DNA from 4 places in the Carnobacterium antarcticum genome. Region 3 is predicted to be linked to each of the others. Evidence: predicted binding sites of a transcription regulator. Region 3 holds the regulator's gene; each other region holds the start of a gene.
The links. The regulator LexA, encoded in region 3, represses DNA repair genes until DNA is damaged. The targets are predictions, from matches to a motif close to CNAACANNTGTTNG.
Positions count from the first base shown of each region.

Region 1: the regulator LexA is predicted to act here: its motif matches at 2,945-2,958, upstream of NY10_RS00880 (Y-family DNA polymerase).
Region 2: the regulator LexA is predicted to act here: its motif matches at 3,115-3,128, upstream of uvrB (excinuclease ABC subunit UvrB).
Region 4: the regulator LexA is predicted to act here: its motif matches at 2,122-2,135, upstream of NY10_RS01050 (replication-associated recombination protein A).

Region 1 covers NZ_CP010796.1:148,384-153,395, forward strand. Annotated here, with positions in the region: gene NY10_RS00865 (hypothetical protein) at 454-780, opposite strand; gene NY10_RS00870 (hypothetical protein) at 915-1,226, opposite strand; gene NY10_RS00875 (hypothetical protein) at 1,249-1,620, opposite strand; gene NY10_RS00880 (Y-family DNA polymerase) at 1,617-2,915, opposite strand; gene rpsD (30S ribosomal protein S4) at 3,192-3,797, opposite strand; gene msrC (free L-methionine (R)-S-oxide reductase MsrC) at 4,027-4,494, opposite strand; gene NY10_RS00895 (septation ring formation regulator EzrA) at 4,712-5,012, shown strand, end outside.
Region 2 covers NZ_CP010796.1:239,548-244,559, reverse strand. Annotated here, with positions in the region: gene pnp (polyribonucleotide nucleotidyltransferase) at 1-431, opposite strand, end outside; gene rpsO (30S ribosomal protein S15) at 629-898, opposite strand; gene uvrB (excinuclease ABC subunit UvrB) at 1,042-3,027, opposite strand; gene rpsT (30S ribosomal protein S20) at 3,301-3,558, opposite strand; gene holA (DNA polymerase III subunit delta) at 3,717-4,742, opposite strand; gene NY10_RS01300 (DNA internalization-related competence protein ComEC/Rec2) at 4,811-5,012, opposite strand, start outside.
Region 3 covers NZ_CP010796.1:455,386-460,397, forward strand. Annotated here, with positions in the region: gene NY10_RS02420 (DegV family protein) at 1-165, shown strand, start outside; gene recJ (single-stranded-DNA-specific exonuclease RecJ) at 286-2,619, shown strand; gene NY10_RS02430 (adenine phosphoribosyltransferase) at 2,643-3,155, shown strand; gene lexA (transcriptional repressor LexA) at 3,225-3,848, opposite strand; gene NY10_RS02440 (DUF896 family protein) at 4,011-4,253, shown strand; gene tkt (transketolase) at 4,374-5,012, shown strand, end outside.
Region 4 covers NZ_CP010796.1:178,971-183,982, reverse strand. Annotated here, with positions in the region: gene NY10_RS01065 (hypothetical protein) at 1-789, opposite strand, end outside; gene NY10_RS01060 (LrgB family protein) at 913-1,620, opposite strand; gene NY10_RS01055 (CidA/LrgA family protein) at 1,598-2,011, opposite strand; gene NY10_RS01050 (replication-associated recombination protein A) at 2,205-3,482, shown strand; RNA gene ssrS (6S RNA) at 3,573-3,760, shown strand; gene NY10_RS01045 (hypothetical protein) at 3,887-4,171, shown strand; gene NY10_RS01040 (universal stress protein) at 4,328-4,789, shown strand; gene NY10_RS01035 (ATP-binding domain-containing protein) at 4,930-5,012, shown strand, end outside.

The sequences.
Region 1 (5,012 bases), 310 kb from region 3:
ATGGACTATAGAAAGAGTTGAGACCGGAGAGGGAAGATAAAAATAGGGTTCTATCATTTTAGATGTTGGTAAGTGAAATGACTATATGCTACAATCTTGAAATGTTTGGAGGAATAGTGGCTGCTTGTAGCCTTGAAAACCTGTAGACCCAAAGAGGCTCCTGGTTTTCCCATGGCTTTCTACAAGCAAACAGGTAAGTTCCGAAGGAGATTTCAATCTAAGAGACACCAATACGATTTGATAAAGAGCCAAAATAGTCTAAAGTCAAAAGCACTAACTTCTTTTAACTTTGGAATTATAAAGAAACAAATATCGTTAGTCCGTAAGAAAAATAAGCATAAATCTAAGTAAAATAAAAAAGTCCACAAATGTTTATAAATAAACATTTGTGGACTTTTAAAAATATATTTCGTAAATTGGATGGGGCTTTTTTTATGCAATAATACTCAACCTTTAAAAAGAACTAGGTTTTTCAACATTAGACTTGATTATTTTCAATCTAGATTCATCTATATTAGATAAATCGAAACCTTCTATATCCCGGAAACAATTTTCGACTTCGAATTTCATTTCATTTGAACCAGATAATTCTCTTAATTGGTAGTAAAAAAGAGCTTTAGCTTCGTTATCATGATTCGATAGTAATTGAGCTACTCTATCTTTACCATTTAACTTAGATATAAGATTATTTTCTGCATCTGAAATAACATAAAAGTAAGAATTACCAAAAATATCATGTGAATCATCTTTATAAGAAATTAATTGTTCTAATGAAATCATTTAAGCACTCCTCTAAATGATTTATATTTTTTTATTCTACTTTAGTATGTCAAACACCTTAATGATTTGTATCTAACAATTAAATTTAAATAAAAAATAATCCTCAATCAAAAAGAGAGAAGGGTATTTTTTCCTCAAAACATAACCTTCTTATGCGGCATCTTTCTGCCTTTATAATCAAATATCTGTCCAAAGTAGCTAGGTTTCGAATCGAGACGGTACTCTTGCACAACTAATTGCATCCGATCGTTTATAGTTCCTTCTATACTAATGACCGAATCTTCTTCAATGTCGTACATAAATTTATAAGCTTTCATTCCAACGACCAGACAATTGAATTTACGGTCATCTACTTTCAGTGTGAAACGGCATAGGGGAGAACCGTTATCGGTGTTAATCACTTTAACTTCAGAAACAACTTTTCCGGTGAGTATAGCAAAATTCATTTTAAACAGCTCCTTTTATCTATTAAACATCATCATCCGTGTTGTTCCATTTTTTTAGAACCACAAATTGAATGTTTCGAATTTCATCAAAATCGACTTTGGTATTATTTATGAAGATACCTAATTCGTCACCACCAACAATATGACCAACTACGTCATCATAGTAAAATCCGTTTTGATCTACGTTTTCAAGTTGAATAGCGACAGACTTATTCTTTACTATGGATTCATTTATTACTATTTCAATTTCACCTTGGTTCATCTGTCTTTTTTGCTGATTAACTTTTGTCCTTTCGCTTGATAACTTTTCTTGGACAGCCGTATGCTCAGATAAATAAAAGCCTGCCCATTTCTTAATGCCGCGATCACGATATTCCTCATTTAAAAAGCTCATTGGATACCCTCCATTCCGCCAGCGTGCCCACCAACAAGAGAGCTGCGGTTAATAGCTGTAGCTCCTTCTAAAAGGCTGCTAGCATGTACTAGTGATTGAAAACCATACTTATCTCTTATTTTATCTACCAACAAATCTAATTTTTCATTTGTGATCTGTTGAGAGGGATCTTCAAATAAATCCAATTGAATATTACTAGTGTAAGTCAATTTTGAATAAGAAATTCCGATACTCCTTACAGCCATGTCGTCTTCATAATGTTTATTGAAAATATCAAAACAATAATCGACTAACTTCTTCGTATTAGATGTATTAGGAATTTTTAATTGTCGAGAGAATCCTGCTTTTTCTTCATGCTTAGAATAGGTAACGGTAAGGCTGACACATCCTGTTTTGCAAAGGTGCTTTCGAATGCGGGTCGCCACTTGTTCCGCCATTTCTCGAATCACTATTTTGATCTCATGTCTTTTATAATAATCTCTTTTAAGTATTTGAGAGTTTCCGTAACTTTTTTCTAAAGGACGATACTGATCTCTAATATCGCTGCGATCGATACCCCATGCACCAGCGTATAGCTGTTCTCCAATAAGGCCCATAGACTCTCTTAGCTGGTAAAAATTTGCATGTGCTAAGTCATAGACTGATTTAATCCCTAAGCTATTTAGCCGTATAGCTGTTCGTTCTCCGATGCCCCACATGTCGGTTATGTTTTCTATTTTCCAAATCGTTTCTGGGACATCTTTGTATCGCCATTCAGCAATCAAATTAGCGTTGCATTTGGCTTCATTATCCAAAGCTAGTTTAGCCAGCAGCATATTGTCACCAATTCCAATAGTGACGTAAAGGCCAGTTTTCTTATGAATGTGGTATTGAATCATTCTAGCCAAGTCGTAGGCGCTTTTTCTTTTAAAGAGCTTCAAGCTCGCTCTAACAGACACAAATGATTCATCTATGCTGTAAATATGTAAATCCTCATCTGAAACGTATTTACGAAAAATATCGTTGATTTCCGTATTCTTTTCTATATAAAATTGCATGCGTGGAGGCACGATCAATAAATCAGGATGATAGGGGATATCCCGTTTTCTGGTCACGTTACTGATGCCTAATACTTTTTTAGCTAAAGGGGAGGCAGCTAGAACCAAACCGCCAGCATTTTCTGCATTGCTCATAACTACCAACATAGTTTTTAATGGGTGCAGGCCGCGTTCAACACATTCAACTGAAGCATAAAATGATTTAACATCAACACAGAGAATGTCGCTGCTTATCTCATCAGAGTAATCGAATGACATAAAGATCCCTCCTTTTTTATTTCATTATACGAACAAACGTTCGATAAGTAAAGCGAACAGAACATTAAAATAACCCTAGGAAACAAATCCAAGAGTTTTATCAAAATGCCTAGTAGTCCGCCGTTTATTTTTTAAAAAAGTTCCCCCAAAGTTCCCCCAAAAAATAATAGAAATACATGGACTAACATGGAGAGTTGGTTAAAAATAAAAAAGCCCGAAAGGCTATTATATAGCACTTTCGAAGCTTTTACAGTTACTAGATAGAATCTAGTTTTATTAACGGTTGTAGTACTCAACGATGAATGCTTCATCAATTTCAGCGTATAACTCTTCACGTAATGGTAAACGAGTTAATGAACCTTCTAATTTTTCAGCATCAAAAGTTAGGAATTCAGGACGGCCGAATAATGATTCAACAGCAGACTTGATGATTTCCATGTTTTTAGATCTTTCACGAACAGAGATGACTTGTCCAACTGAAACGCTGTATGATGGAATATCAATGCGTTTTCCGTCAACAAGGATGTGACCGTGGTTTACTAATTGACGAGCTTGACGACGTGTAGTAGCAAAACCTAGACGGTAAACAACGTTATCTAAACGTTGTTCTAGTAAGATCATGAAGTTATCACCGTGTTTACCTTCATTGATTTTACCAGCTTTTACGAACAAGTTTTTAAATTGACGTTCGTTCATTCCGTACATGTGACGCAATTTTTGTTTTTCTTGTAATTGCAAACCGTATTCTGTTAATTTCTTACGGCTGTTTGGACCATGAGGACCTGGAGCGTAAGGACGGCGTTCGATTTCTTTACCTGTACCAGAAAGTGAAATGCCTAAACGGCGAGAAACTTTCCAACTTGGACCTGTATAACGTGACATAATAAAATTCCTCCAATAATTCTTTTTTGGAGTAAAATAACAAGTTGATAGTTCAGTATTTCGTGCAGTTTATTTTTCATTCTTCACCTTTGCAGCCGCAGGTTACACAAATGCACCATAATTGGCAATAAACTGTTGACGTGAATACCACTTTCACGCTGCATTATTTTACACAACTTGAATTATACAATGTATTCTTCTCAAGAGTCAAGCATTGTTGCACTTTTGTTTAAATCTGGCTGTTTTTTAATAAGATTTCAACAAATTGTTCTAAAAACTGTTGATCCACTGTATCAAAACGATTCGTGATCGGAGCATCGATGTCCAATACGCCTATTTTTTTATTATTTATCGTTAATGGAATGACGATTTCAGATTGACTGGCTGCGTCACAAGCGATATGACCTGGAAATTGATTAACGTCTTCCACCACAACAGATGCATTTTTTTCAAAAGCTGTACCACAGACACCTTTACCTATTTCGATACGGATGCAGGCTACTTTTCCTTGGAAAGGGCCTAAAACAAGTTCGCCAGAGGTTTCTTCATAAAGATAGAAACCAGCCCAATTGATATCAGGCAAATTTTCAAATAATAATGCTGCAGCATTGCTTAAATTCGCAATAAAGTTTTTTTCGTCACCAATCACAGCAGCTAGTTGCTGGTTAGTTAATCGGTATTTAGCTTCTTTTGACAAGTAAATCACTCCTTTAAAATGGTTAGTTACTAAATGAGGTGAATAAAAAACCTTGTTTAGTAGTGTTAGATTTCATTGTATATGTTACAATATACAATAGGTATTTTTATAAGTAAACGTAAACTAAATGAACACAACTATTTTTTGAAAACAAGTCAGTAAATCAAATTAAAAAAATACAAGTAATGAAAGTACCAATTCAGCTGGAGGTATTAGAATGAGTTTTGAATATATTTTGATAGCGATTATTTTATTGGCAGTTATTGCCTATGGAACGAGTTATTTGATGAAGAAAAAACATTACGCCATTATTGATGCTTTGGAAAAACAGAAACTTGAGTTAATGGAACTTCCAGTAATCGATGATCTACATAGCGCTAAAGATCTCCAACTAACTGGACAAACCGAAGAAACATTCAAGAAGCTGAAAGCAGAATGGCAGAAAGTTGAAACGACCACTTTCCCGGATTTAGAAAACTGTTTGTTTGACGCAGAGCAGGCTACGGATCGCTTGCAAC
Region 2 (5,012 bases), 220 kb from region 3:
AATGGAATATCTGAAATCACTAGAGACAGTGATGACCCAAACATTGCTGCGAAAGACGGTGAACAGTTTTGATCCACTGACATTACTGTATTGGTTACTTGTACTTCATTACGAAAACCATCCGCAAACATTGGACGAATCGGACGATCAATCAAACGAGCGGTCAGCGTTGCTGCTTCACTCGGACGTCCTTCACGTTTGATGAACCCGCCTGGGATTTTACCAACGGAATACATTTTTTCTTCATAATTAACGGTTAACGGAAAAAAATCGACATCTTTTGCTTTTTTACTAGCTACTGATGCTGATAAAACAGCTGTATCGCCGTAACGAATCAATGCTGCCCCGCTTGCTTGTTTAGCTAATTGACCGACTTCGACAGTTAATGTCCGGCCAGCCCACTCTTTAGTAAATACTTGTTTCTTTGTCATATATTGTTGTTCTCCTTTTTCTATCAAACTACGCTCATTTTTCCACACAGACTACTAAACAAATGTCAGCCTTTAAAGAATTAAACACTCACATTTGTATAGTAGGATGGTTGATGATGCGCATTCGTTTGGCATTTTTATACAAAAAATGAAGCGAGATTCCTTCGAACCTCGCTTCTTAAATAGACATACGTTTCTTAACGACGTAAGCCTAGGCTTTGAATCAAATCACGGTAACGGCTAGCGTCTTTGTTACGTAGGTAAGCTAACAAGTTACGACGGTGTCCAATTTTTTTCATAAGTCCACGGTAAGAATGGTGGTCTTTTTTATGAACACGTGCGTGTTCGTTTAAGTGGTTGATTTCTTCAGTCAATACAGCAATTTGCACTTCTGGAGAACCAGTATCTCCTTCGTGTGTTGCGTATGCTTTCATGATTTCGTTCTTTCTTTCTTTAGAAATTGCCATTTCTAAGCACCTCTTTCTTTTAGTTTGTCCTATTACTGAGTAGACGTTGGTGATTCGTTAAACCAAGTAAAGGATTGTGTTTTAAGCACAAGTAAACTTTACATGATGTCGGACATAAATGCAAGCATTAATCTATGGTTTTCTTATTTGTATTGAGCAGTCAATTCTAAAATAATATCACGTAGATTAGCTGCTTTCTCAAAGTCTAATGTTTTTGCAGCTTCATGCATTTCAGCTTCCATTTTCATGATCAATTCTTTTCTTTCTTTTTTCGATAAACTAGCTACTTTTCCAGAAGTCAATTCCCCTTCTTCTCCACTTACAGCTGTTGTAATAGAAATCAAATCACGAACTTCTTTAACGATAGTCGTTGGTGTAATGTTGTGTTCTTCGTTGTACGCTACTTGGGTTGCGCGACGTCTTTCCGTTTCTCCTATAGCGCCTTTCATAGAATCCGTTACTTTATCAGCGTACATAATAACTTTCCCGTTTTGATTACGGGCCGCTCGTCCAATCGTTTGAACCAAAGAACGCTCACTTCTTAAGAAACCTTCTTTATCTGCATCTAAAATCGTTACCAGTGATACTTCCGGCACATCGATCCCTTCACGAAGTAAGTTAATACCTATCAAGACATCATAAACCCCTAAACGCAAATCACGAATAATTTCGGTCCGCTCCAGGGTCTTGATATCGCTATGCAGATACGCTACTTTAATGCCGACCTCTTTTAGATAATCCGTTAAATCTTCTGACATTTTTTTAGTTAACGTCGTAACAAAGACACGCTCATTTTTCTCAATACGGTCATTTATTTCGCTGATCAAATCATCAATTTGTCCTTTGATCGGACGCACTTCAATAATCGGATCCAACAAACCTGTAGGCCGAATGATTTGTTCAACGACTTCAGGGGTTCTTTCCAATTCATAAGGACCAGGTGTCGCTGAGATGTACATGATCTGATTGACGTGTTTTTCAAATTCTTCTAAACGCAAGGGTCTGTTGTCTAATGCACTCGGCAAACGGAAACCATATTCTATTAAACGCTCTTTTCTCGCTCTGTCGCCGTTATACATTCCTCTGATTTGCGACATAGTGATATGGGACTCATCGACTACAATCAAAAAATCATCCGGGAAAAAGTCCATTAACGTATATGGTGCTTGACCAGGCTCGCGTCCATCCATATGTCTGGAATAGTTTTCTATTCCAGAACAGTAACCCATTTCTAAAAGCATTTCTAAATCGTAATTGGTACGCTGTTCCAATCGCTGAGCTTCTATCAATTTATCTTCTGAACGCAAAACTTTCAACCGGTCTTCTAATTCAGCTTGTATGGTTTTAACTGCATTACGTGTTTGTTCATCATTAGCAACAAAGTGAGTCGCTGGAAAAATCGGCACATGTTGCACATCAGCTTTAACTTCTCCGGTCAAAACATCTACTTCACGAATCCGATCGATTTCATCACCAAAAAATTCTACACGGATAGCTTCACTGTCTCGCGATGCCAAGAAAATCTCAACAACATCGCCTCGCACACGAAAACGTCCCCGTTGAAAATCAATGTCATTTCGTTCAAATTGCATATCTACTAGACGACGCAGCATCTCATCACGGTTCATTTCTGCACCAACACGGATAGATAATACGTGATCACGATAATCAAGCGGGTTCACTAATCCATAGATACATGAAACAGAAGCAACGACAATCACATCACGCCGTTCCAATAACGAACTAGTTGCAGAATGGCGTAATTTATCAATTTCATCGTTAACACTTGATTCTTTCTCAATAAAGGTATCGCTAGAAGGGACATAAGCTTCTGGTTGATAATAATCATAGTAACTGACAAAGTATTCGACTGCGTTATTAGGGAAAAACTCTTTAAATTCTCCATACAATTGACCTGCTAATGTTTTATTGTGAGCAATCACAAGAGTCGGCTTGTTCACTTCTTGAATGACATTCGAAACAGTAAATGTTTTGCCTGTACCCGTTGCGCCCAATAAAGTTTGCTCTTTTTTTCCTTCTTCAAGGCCTTTGACTAATTCTTTAATGGCATTGGGCTGGTCTCCACCAGGTTGGTAATTCGATACGAGTTTAAAACGATCTTTCTCCATGATTACTTTTCACTTCCAGTCATTTTTTCTCTCTTATTAGGTTAAGAATAGCAGCATTATGTTATTTCTATCTTTTCATTCTACCACTGAACATGTGTTCTTACAACTCTAAAGCTACTGCCTATTAAAAACACACTTAGAGGGTTTCTCTAACTATCTATCCCTTAAATCAGTTCGTCAGAAAGAACCAAAAAGACAAAAAAATAAAGCTATAACAATTGGAATCCCAATAGTTACAGCCATACTCTTTTATTCATATAGAACTAACGACAATTATTTTTTAGCTAATTTAGCTGTTAAACGAGATTTGTCACGGTTAGCTTTATTTTTATGAATCAATCCTTTTGATGCAGTCATGTCTATAGCTCTGATTGCTTCTTTGTGTAAAGCCTCAGTATCTTCGCTTCCAGCTTCAACAGCTTGAACAAATTTTTTCACAGCAGTACGCATAGCGCTCTTTTGCACATTGTTTTCTAAAGCTGATTTTTCTGAAGTACGGACACGTTTGATTGCAGATTCGATGTTTGGCATTTGATTCACCCCACTTTCAATTAATTACAACTTAAAATAGATTATTCTAGTTGTTTCCAACACTTAATCATTATACATAATGCCTGGCTTCATTGCAATATAAACTGTAAAGTTTTTTTACTTGATAGCTTAAACGGCAAGTGACGATTTTAATTTCTTTAACGGCCGCCTGAAAACTGCAAAACAAATAATTCGAATTGCATTTCGCGATTTCCTTGGCCAGTCTTTAAACGGTATTCCGCTTCAATTAAACCGTTATAGGCCTCCAATAACGCTTGCTCTTTGAATTTTCTCATTTGCTGAATTCCTAATTTCACCCGGTAAGGATGCACTTTCAAGAGTTTAGCAATGTCTCCTTGTTGGTATCCTTTTTTTTCAAGTATTTTAATTTGAATCAATAAACGAAACTGAGTGGTCATAATCGCGTTGATTTTTATGGGATCTTCTTTTTGCAATAACAAGTCTTGATATAAATTAAGTGCTGAACCGACATCCTTTTTCAAAACATATTCATTTAATGCAAAAATATTTTGTTCCAATGATTTAGCGACTAATTCGTTGACAGCTTCTTTAGTGATCAATTTGGTGTCTTGTCCGAAAAGAAACAATTTTGGCAATTCCGCCATTGCAACTGAAAGTTTAGCATCTGTTAATTGAATGAACAATTCAAAAGCTTCCGGAGATATTTTAAACCCTTCATTTTCAATGGTATCTTTTAAATAGTGCCGCATTTCTTTTTCTGATAACGCTGCAACTTCGATCAAAGTAGCCGTTTTTTTCAGTAATTTCGTAATTTTTTTGCGTTCATCTAACTTTTCATAAGGGGCAAAAACGACTAAAACGGTTGTATCAGAAGGATGATTCAAGTATTGTTCAAACCATTTTATATCGTGTTCAACTTTTGATTTGGTTCTTTCACCGGTTAAAAAAAGAGGACGATCAATGATAACTAATCGATGATCTCCAAAAAAAGGGATGGACTCTGCATCGTCTAACGCTACTCCAAGCGGGACTTCTTCCATATCATAAGCGCCAAAATTCAAATCAATCTCGTCCTCTTTTAAGATGGATTGAATAAATGTGTCTCTGGCAATTCCAGCTAAATATGATTCTGTTCCTAATACTAAATAAACTGGAGCGCTCTCGCCTTTTTTTAGTTTGGCTATTTCTCTTGCAAAATCCAACGCATTCCACCACTTTCTTGTTCTTCTCTCATGGTACAAAGCTAGGATTGAATTTGCAAGTTCTTTTTTTATTTCAAAATCGTTTGAATGGTTTCTAAATACATTTTCTGGTTTAGTTCTAAGTAACGATAATGAATTGCGCCGTTAAGATCTGTTCGGTAAACTTTTGCTCCAACTTCTTCAATACGCTGCAGCACTTCTTCATTAGGATGTTTGAAGCGATTGTTTAACCCGCATGAAATCAAAGCCAATTTTGGGTCTAAGGTTTCG
Region 3 (5,012 bases):
TATGGCGGAAAAACTGCTGAAAGTCAAGTTGCGGGCATTCGTGCTGAACTTAAAAAACAATTGCCTCTTTTTGATAAAATTTACGAAGGTCAAATTAGCCCAGCACTAGGTGTTCATACGGGTCCTGGGTTAATCGGGATCGGTGTCTGTATCGTGGAACCTTAAAGTGAAACGAAAAGCTTTCCTGATTTCTATTAGGAAAGCTTTTTTCTGTTTGTTTTAGACTTTTAAATAACATTTCAGGAGGTTTCTTTGCTATAATATGAAAGTTGGGAGTGAAACGATTTGCTAAAAGCACATACAAAATGGAAAGTAAAAGAAACGATGATGGACAAAGAACATGAAAAAGAATTGAGCCGGAAATTAGGTTTCACATCATTATTTACGACTTTGTGTTTACAAAGGGGCTTAGAGACAGAAGAAGAAATCCAGCATTTTTTGAAGCCCGATGAGACGTGGATTCATGATCCTTTTCTCATGCACGATATGGATAAAGCCGTTTCCCGTATTATGGAAGCAATTGAAAAAGGTGAGCTGATCACTATTTATGGCGACTATGATGCGGATGGTGTCACAAGTACGGCCGTTTTGAAAGAAGCCATCGAAATGATTGGCGGAGAAGTAAATTTTTATATTCCAAATCGATTTAGCGACGGTTACGGTCCGAATACTCAGGCGTTTGAAAAATTGATTGAAGCTGGAACTGGGTTGATCGTTACCTGTGACAATGGTGTTTCAGGACATGAGGCGATTGCTAAAGCCAATGAGTTAGGAATTGATGTAGTCATAACCGACCATCATGAATTGCCTGCAATCTTGCCAGCGGCTTATGCAATTGTTCATCCCCGTCATCCAAATGGCCACTATCCATTTAAAGATTTGGCAGGAGTAGGAGTAGCGTTTAAGCTGGCGACTGCTTTACTGGGTGAAGTTCCACTTGAATTACTCGATTTAGTAGCTGTTGGTACCGTGGCGGATTTAGTTTCTTTATTAGGAGAAAACCGGGCTTTGGTCATGCAAGGAATAGCTGTTTTAAGAGAATCGCAAAGAGTGGGTTTAGCTGCTTTATGCAAGGTGGCTGGAGCCAAGCAATCAGAAGTAGATGAAGAGACGATTGGCTTTATTTTAGCCCCTCGGTTGAATGCGATTGGGCGTTTAGGCGAGGCTGCTCCTGCTGTAGAATTGTTGACGACATTCGATGAGGCCGAAGCGAATTCTTTAGCCCAGTTAATTAATGAGAAAAATAAAGAACGACAAGCCTTGGTTTCAACCATCACAGCTGAAGCTTTTGATATGATTGAAAAAAGCGATGCGAACCCGCATGTGTATGTATTAGCAAAAGAAGGCTGGCATGAAGGAGTTTTAGGAATCGTGGCCAGCAAAGTGGTTGGCAAGACTGGAAAACCAGCCATTGTATTGAATATGGATAGGACGAATGGGACAGCTAAAGGGTCAGGACGAAGCGTGTCAGCTTACCATCTGTATGAAGCATTAGAAGATGTCAGTCACCTGACGACGAATTTTGGCGGACACCATATGGCAGCAGGTTTGACACTGCCTGTCGAGAATATTGGTGCGATTCAAACAGAACTCAATGCTTTCTTACTGCAAAGCGGTTTAGCTGAGCAGTTAACGGAAGAAATCGTAGTTGATGAACGGTTGACCATAGCTGAGAGTAGCGTGGAATCAATCGAAGAGCTGCAAAAGCTTGCTCCTTTTGGAACGGATAATCCTAAACCGGTCTTTTTATTCGAAAATGTAAAAGCACAAGATGTTCGACGTATCGGCGGAGATAATGCACATTTGAAATTAAAAATAATGGATGAAGCAGCATCTTTAGATGTGATTGGTTTTCAATTCGGCCCTGTTGCAGCTGAGATTGGTGCTGATGCTGAACTATCGATTGTGGGACAGTTAAGCATCAATGAATGGAATGGGTTGCGTAAGCCTCAGTTGATGATTGAAGATTTGGCAATTGAGGGAGTGCAAGTTTTTGATTTGAGAAGTACTCAAATCGCTCCAGCAATTTGGCAGATGGCACCTGCTGATTATTTATTTTTCAATGAAAAAAACTATCAACAATATGAAAGCAGCATCACTGAGACAAGTTACGGTCATTTGATCACTGATCAAGAAAGTGCCGAGGGTTTTATCCTGCACACGGATCAACTTATTTTAGTTGATTGCCCCTCAGATTTAACTTTATTAAGCACTGTATTGAATCAGGTAGAGCCAACAAAGGTTGTGGCTTGTTTCTTTAACCAAGAAGAAGCTTATCTTACTGGAATACCTAGTCGGATGCAATTTTCACAAGTTTTTAAGTATACTGCAACTCATATTGATATTGATGTTCGTCATAAAATAAGTTTATTAGCAACGCATTTGAAAATAAAAGAAAAACTATTGATTTTTATGATTTCTGTGTTTTTTGAAGTAGGATTTGTTACAATAAAAGACGGTGTTATGAATATTGTTCCAAATGCTGAAAAGAAAGAGTTGACTGAATCGACTACTTATCAAAACCGTTTGAAAAAAATAGCAGCTGAAGAAGCTTTGATCTATAGTCGGTTTACTGAACTAGAAACTTGGTTAAAACAACAGTTGAAAAAAGAACTGTAAAATTGGATGGAGGAAAAGTTTCAATGGACTTAAAAAAATATATTGCAAATGTACCCGATTTTCCCGAAGAAGGCATTATCTTTCGTGATATTTCACCTTTAATGGCAGATGGAGAAGCTTATCGTTATGCTACCAACGAAATCGTTCAATACGCAAAAAATAAAGGCGTGGATATGATTGTTGGACCTGAAGCTCGTGGATTTATTGTAGGATGTCCCGTTGCCTATGAATTAGGTATCGGTTTTGCGCCGGCACGTAAAAAAGGAAAATTACCTCGTGACACAGTCGAAGTCAACTATGGTTTAGAATACGGCAATGACGTTTTGCAAATTCATAAAGATGCTATCAAACCTGGACAAAAAGTGCTGGTTTGCGATGATTTACTAGCTACTGGTGGAACAATTGCGGCAACAGTCAAATTGATTGAGCAACTAGGAGGAGAAGTAGTCGGTATGGCTTTCTTAGTTGAGTTAACCGATTTAAATGGACGTGACAAAATTAAAGGATACGATATTTTAGCTTTAATGGAATACTAGAAGCTTGATAAACTAATAATGGACAATACAAAAAGTCGTTAAACAAAATTTGTTTAGCGACTTTTTGTATTAAAATATATGGCTGCGGTAAAGTCCTACGACTTTTCCTAAAACAGATACTTCATCTAAAATAATAGCATCCATGGTCTCATTTTCCGGCTGCAAACGATAATAATGATCTTCTTTATAAAACCTCTTACATGTTGCTTCGTCTTCATTGGTCAAGGCAATAACGATATCTCCGTTGTTGGCGCTGGATTGTTTGCGGACGATCACTTCATCACCATCAAAAATCCCAGCATCGATCATGCTTTCCCCACGGATAGTCAACATGAAAAGCGATTCGCTTTCTTGTTTTAAGTTTGGCGGAAGCGGAAAATAATCAGTCGCTTCTTCTACTGCTAAGATGGGTTCGCCCGCTGTAACAGTTCCTAGCAAAGGAATTTGTTTTAATTGAACACCTAATTTTGATAACCCCGTAGCTGTTAATTCGATTGCTCTCGGCTTACTAGGATCTCGTTGGATAAACCCGTTTTTTTCCAATCTGGACAGATGCCCATGGACAGTCGATGTAGAAGATAAAGAAACGGCTGTTCCAATCTCGCGTACAGTCGGTGGGTAACCTTTTGATTGGACTTGTTCGTGGATATATTGTAATACTTCAATTTGTCTAGATTCTGGAGTTTTACGCATAAATAGCTGCACCTCAATTCCTATATATTTCTTATTCATAGAATACCATAAAATTATATGCGAATCAAACAAATGTTCGCTATATTTAAAAATCACTTTGATGTATTTTATAGGATTTTTTTGGTATAGTAGCTAAAGAATACAAATAATGGAGTGAGTAAAATGTTACCTAAAGAACAATTGACCAGAATCAATGAATTAGCAAATAAATCTAAAGCTGAAGGGCTGAGCTTGTCTGAACAAGCAGAACAAAAAAAACTTCGCGAAGCGTATTTAGCGGCTTTTCGGGGAGGAATGCGCAATCATATCGAAGGACTAAAAGTTGTTGATGAGGAAGGCAACGATGTGACTCCCGATAAATTGAAAGAAATCCAAAAAGAAAAAGGCATCCACGACCGTTCCTAACAAATGGAGCGATAAATAGTGCAGGTATTAAGAAAAGAAAGACTGTTTTTATAAAAAATGCATTCAGTGATTGCTTCAATGGGAATAAAACAGTAAAATAGAGGTATTACAATTGAAAGGATGATTTACTTGTTTGACAATACGGACCAATTAGCGGTAAATACAATTAGAACACTGAGTATAGACGGAGTGCAAAAAGCCAATTCTGGTCACCCAGGCTTGCCGATGGGGGCAGCGCCGATGGCGTATACTCTTTGGACGCAACAATTAAAAGTAAACCCTAAAAATTCAACGTGGGTGGATCGTGATCGGTTTGTCCTTTCAGCCGGCCATGGTTCAATGATGTTGTACAGCCTTTTACACCTTGCAGGCTATCAGGTGTCGATTGATGATCTAAAACAATTCCGCCAATGGGAAAGCAAGACTCCTGGACACCCAGAAGTTCACTATACCGATGGGGTTGAAGCGACTACTGGTCCATTAGGACAAGGGATCGCAAATGCTGTAGGAATGGCAATGGCTGAAGCCCATTTAGCCGCTACGTATAACAAAGAAAATCACCAAATCGTGGATCATTACACGTATGCTTTGTGTGGCGATGGCGATTTAATGGAAGGGGTTTCTGCAGAAGCAGCAAGTTTAGCGGGTCATTTAGAGTTAGGTAAACTGATCATGTTATACGATTCGAATGATATTTCATTGGATGGACCGACTTCAAAAGCCTTCACTGAAAACGTTGGAAAACGGTTTGAAGCGTAC
Region 4 (5,012 bases), 280 kb from region 3:
AGCTGTTTTTTTCGTTTCTTTTTCTGTTTTTCCGTCTGTTAGATTAATGTAAACAAGATAAACGGCTAAACAAGCGATTAAAATAGGCACAATAAAAGTAGGATGCTGCAAAAAGGAAAGTCGGACAATACTGATACCAGTCAAAATAAAAATAGTTAGTCCAATTTTAAATGATTTTATTTTTCTTTTACTGTTCAATTCACGATAATACATCAGTTGATTTTGCAATTCTTGTTCTCTTAATTGATAGTCATCTTGTATTTTTTGTTGATTAAAAAAGAGTATTTTTTCTTTACTTTCTAAATTCTCTTTTGATTGCTCCTGATAAAATGCAAACCATTCCTTTTCTTTTGTCAACCGCTCTAAATCATGAGCTAAAGCAGCGTGGTAGTCAGCTCTCTCTTTGTTCAACTTCGCAGCCGTTTCTTTGCTTAAACGATCTGCTTTTTGTTTTGCAGCAGCTAGAATCTCATTTGCCTCATTATGCGCTTGCGTTGTCATTTGTTTTTGCCTTTGTTCGAGAAGACATTTATTTTCATGAATCAAATTCTTTAAGTCCATTAGTTGTTGTTGAACATCTCGATAGATTTCTTCTGATTGACGGTATGCTTCATTTAAAATAGCTTCCGCTTGAGCAGCAGTTTCTAAATAGTGTCCCTTTTCATCTATTTCAACTAAAGCGGGTTTTTGATAGACAGCTTTTACTTGTGAATTTTCCGTCAATTCTCCCACCTCTTCACCCCTAATAGTTTTTTGGGGTTCGTTAAAGGTTCCATTACTCTTTTTCATTGGCGAACCCCTTTCATTCAGTTATTTCTGATACCCGGCTTTACTTTTTTAACCGGCGTTTCTTTTAATTATGGCAAATTGTTATAAAAAAAGCGACTAACTTAGATTAACACACAAAGAACTTTAGAGAAAAAAAGACTGGATGACATTAAACATGAATGGAGCAACAAACACGGTAATTGCACCTGTCACACCAATGGCTAACCCCGCCATTGCTCCTTGAGCAGCACCAAGTTCAATAGCTTTTGACGTTCCAACAGCATGAGCAGCACTTCCTAAAGCAATGCCTTGAGCTATATCATCGGTGATTGCAAACCATTTAAAAATAGCCGGTGCCATCATTGCGCCCATAATACCAGAAACAATTACAAAAACTAGTGTCAAAGAAGGAATACCTCCCATTTTTCCAGATATTTCAATAGCTATTGCAGAGGTGATCGACTTTGGCATTAAAGAAGCAATCATTTTTTCATTTAAGTGAAAAACTACTCCCAAAATGCCCGTTAAAAACGTGCAGACTATAGTCCCTAAAAAAATTCCAATCAAGATTGATTTATAATGTTTCTTCAATAAATGAAAAGTATGGTACAAAGGGATTCCTAAAGCCACCGTAGCTGGACCAATCAGCATATTCAGCACGCTGCCACCAACATAAAAATCGTCATATGAAATACCGGTACTCAACAAAAAAAGAATAATAAAAATAGTCGAAACGATCAACGGATTTAAAACAGGATAAGGATACCTCTGAAATAGAGCATGAGCTAGCAAGTACATGCCTATGGCCAAAATCAAACCAAAAAGCGGGTTACTTGTTAATTCTTGTACCATGTTCTACCACTGCCTTTCGCTTCTTATGATTTCCAGAAGGATGCTCTTCAAATTTTCTTTTTATTTTTTGAACCAATAGTCCAACAAAAATCAATGTGAAGCCAGAAGTCAACAATAAAATGATCAAGAGGATCCACCAGTTTTCTTTAATAAGGGGAAAATAAACCATTATCCCTACGCTAGCTGGAACAAACAAAAGACTTAAATTGCTTAAAAGAAAGTTTCCTGCTTTTTCAACTGACTTCACATCCAGCCATTTGAATTGCAGAGCTAAAAATAATAAGACCATGCCAATGACACTGCCGGGAACCGGCAAATCAAATCCTTTTGAAACCATTTCTCCTATAAATGAAAAACACAAAATAATAAATAACTGACGATAAATTTTCATTACCTATTCCCCCATTTAATCTAGTCCATAATAGCATAATTCTTATAGAATAGGGAGCCTCTCTGCTTGTCTGCAAGCGGCCAAAAGAAGTTTTACCGGTTTCGAAAAAGCAAACAAATGTTCTTAATCAGTAGAAGACTTTCCACTAAAATGGTATACTATATAGAAAGAATTTTTAAGGAGGCCTTCTGCTTTGAATAAACCGTTAGCTTTTCGTATGCGTCCGACTAATATTGACCAAATTGTAGGACAAACTCACTTAGTAGGCAACGGAAAAATCATCCGTCGTATGGTGGACGCTAAAATGCTGTCTTCCATGATTTTATATGGACCTCCAGGAATTGGAAAAACCAGTATTGCTAGTGCTATTGCTGGTTCCACCCAATATGCTTTTCGGATGTTGAATGCAGCTACTGATACGAAGAAAGATTTGCAAGTGGTCGTAGAAGAAGCTAAAATGAGCGGTTCTGTTATTTTATTGCTTGATGAAGTTCATCGTCTGGATAAACCAAAACAGGATTTTTTATTGCCTCACTTGGAAAATGGTCGTGTCATCATGATTGGGGCTACGACCGAGAATCCCTATATCACAATAAATCCCGCTGTTCGGAGTCGTTCGCAAATTTTTGAATTAAAGCCTCTCTCCATTGAAGACATTCAACTAGCTTTAATGAGTGCTTTAAAAGATAAAGAACGTGGACTAGGCAATGAATCTGTTGCTCTTTCGGATACAGCACTCTTGCATTTATCCCGAGCAACCAATGGAGATTTAAGAAGTGCTTTAAATGGTTTAGAATTAGCCGTTAAATCAACTGATCCTGATGAAACGGGTACCATTCAGATTACCTTAGATATTGTTGAAGAATGTATTCAGCGTAAAGCGTTGACTCACGATAAAAACGGCGATGCTCACTACGATGTTATCTCAGCATTACAAAAGTCTATTCGCGGAAGTGATGTTAATGCTGCACTCCATTATTTAGGCCGTTTAGTTGAAGCCGGTGATTTGCCAATTATTGCTAGAAGATTAATGGTCATCGCATATGAAGATATTGGTTTAGCCAATCCTGCAGCTGCTCAAAGGACCGTCACCGCTGTACAAGCGGCTGAAAAACTTGGCTTTCCGGAAGCTAGAATTCCTTTGGCTAACGCTGTAGTCGATTTATCTCTTTCCCCCAAATCAAATTCGACTTACGTAGCGATTGATGCTGCTCTCGCAGATATTCGAGCAGGAAAGAGCGGTGACGTTCCCGATCATTTAAGAGATTCCCACTACAGCGGTGCTAAAAAACTAGGTCGGGGCGTAACTTACCAATATCCTCATAGCTATCCTAGTGCTTGGGTCGATCAACAATATTTGCCTGATAAATTAAAGCAGGCTCTGTATTACCAACCCAATCACACTGGAAAATACGAAGACGCATTAGCTCAACAGTACGACAAAATAAATCAAGCGAAAAAGAAAAAATAACGCTTTCTTCATTCATTCTAAGCTGTTTCATCTTTGAAAAGACAGCTCAATCGTTTGACAGTATTATAGGTATATGCTACTATAAGGATAAGATTTCTGAGATGTTCGTCATGTCCAACATGTGTTGACCGAACAATTAATATTACCTTGGGATCCAAACTGATTCAAACTGATAGCATGCCTTTTCACTTGGTAGCTAGACGTTTGACAGCGGAGCCCACCTGCTAACTGCGGGTTCAATACAACCTGGACGTACCAACGGCATCACCGGATTTCTTAATTAAAGTTGAAAGACTTTGAAAGCCATTCTTTATTGAATGGCTTTTTTCTTTTCCCTGATGATACAATAGTTACAGTGCCCTTGGAGCGCAAAAACCATTAGAAGATAAAAAGGAGAATACATCATGCTCGTATCTATTTTATTTGGACTTTTCACGTTACTGCTTTTCTATGCAGCCTATTTCTTATGGAGCGGCAAAGCAACTGTTTTTATTACTGAATCTCAATCTGAAAAAGCTCGATTTGCTCAGAAATTTTTTTCTTTTATCGGAAGCTTACTAGCTATTAACGGATTTGCTACTGCTATTTTGGTTTTTTATCGTCCGCTCTGGCTTGCCTTTTCTGTATTAGGTGTAATCAGCTTTTGTATGCTTATTTTTATTTTTGGTTTAAATCGTTTAATGCCTTGATCTACAACTTTTGACTCTTTCATTTTTTCTTTTAAAGAGTCCCTTACTTAAATAAATGTAATTTCTATGAAAACGGATTTTTTTAGGGTACAATAACTATAAGAACAATCTATTCATCATCATACATTAAAATTTTATAAGGATGGAGTGGTTTATATGTTACAACAATACAATCGTATTTTAGTCGCAATTGATGGTTCAAAAGAAGCGGAACTCGCTTTTAAAAAAGCCGTTCAAGTAGCTGTACGGAATAATTCAACGTTGCTGCTTGTTCACGTTATTGATACAAGAGCTTTTCAAAGTATTTCTACTTTTGATGGTTCGATGGCTGAAAAAGCTAATGAACAAGCCAAAACTACTTTAGAAGAATACGTACGCTATGCTAAGAACCACCGTGTCGCAGATATTAGCTATTCTATTGAATATGGTTCTCCAAAAGTATTAATTGCAAAACAAATACCTGAAGATAAAAATGTTGATTTGATTTTATTAGGAGCTACCGGTTTAAATGCCGTTGAGCGGATTTTTATTGGTTCTGTTTCTGAATACGTTATCAGACATGCGTCATGCGACGTTCTTATTGTCAGAACTGACTTAGAGAATAAAAGGGACTCATAATTTTTTAACCCAAAAAAGGCCTTGAAAATATAACTTTTCAAGGCCTTTTCAGCTGTCTAATTTAAAAATCCAGGAATATTATTACCAAAACTGAAACAGAAGCTGAAATGCTTAGAATTCATTTAGAGGGTAATCTAATTGTGGATGTATTGCCGATTAGTTTATCAAAAGGTTTAGAATTTGATAATGTACTCATTTATGATGCTTCAGAAGATAACTACTC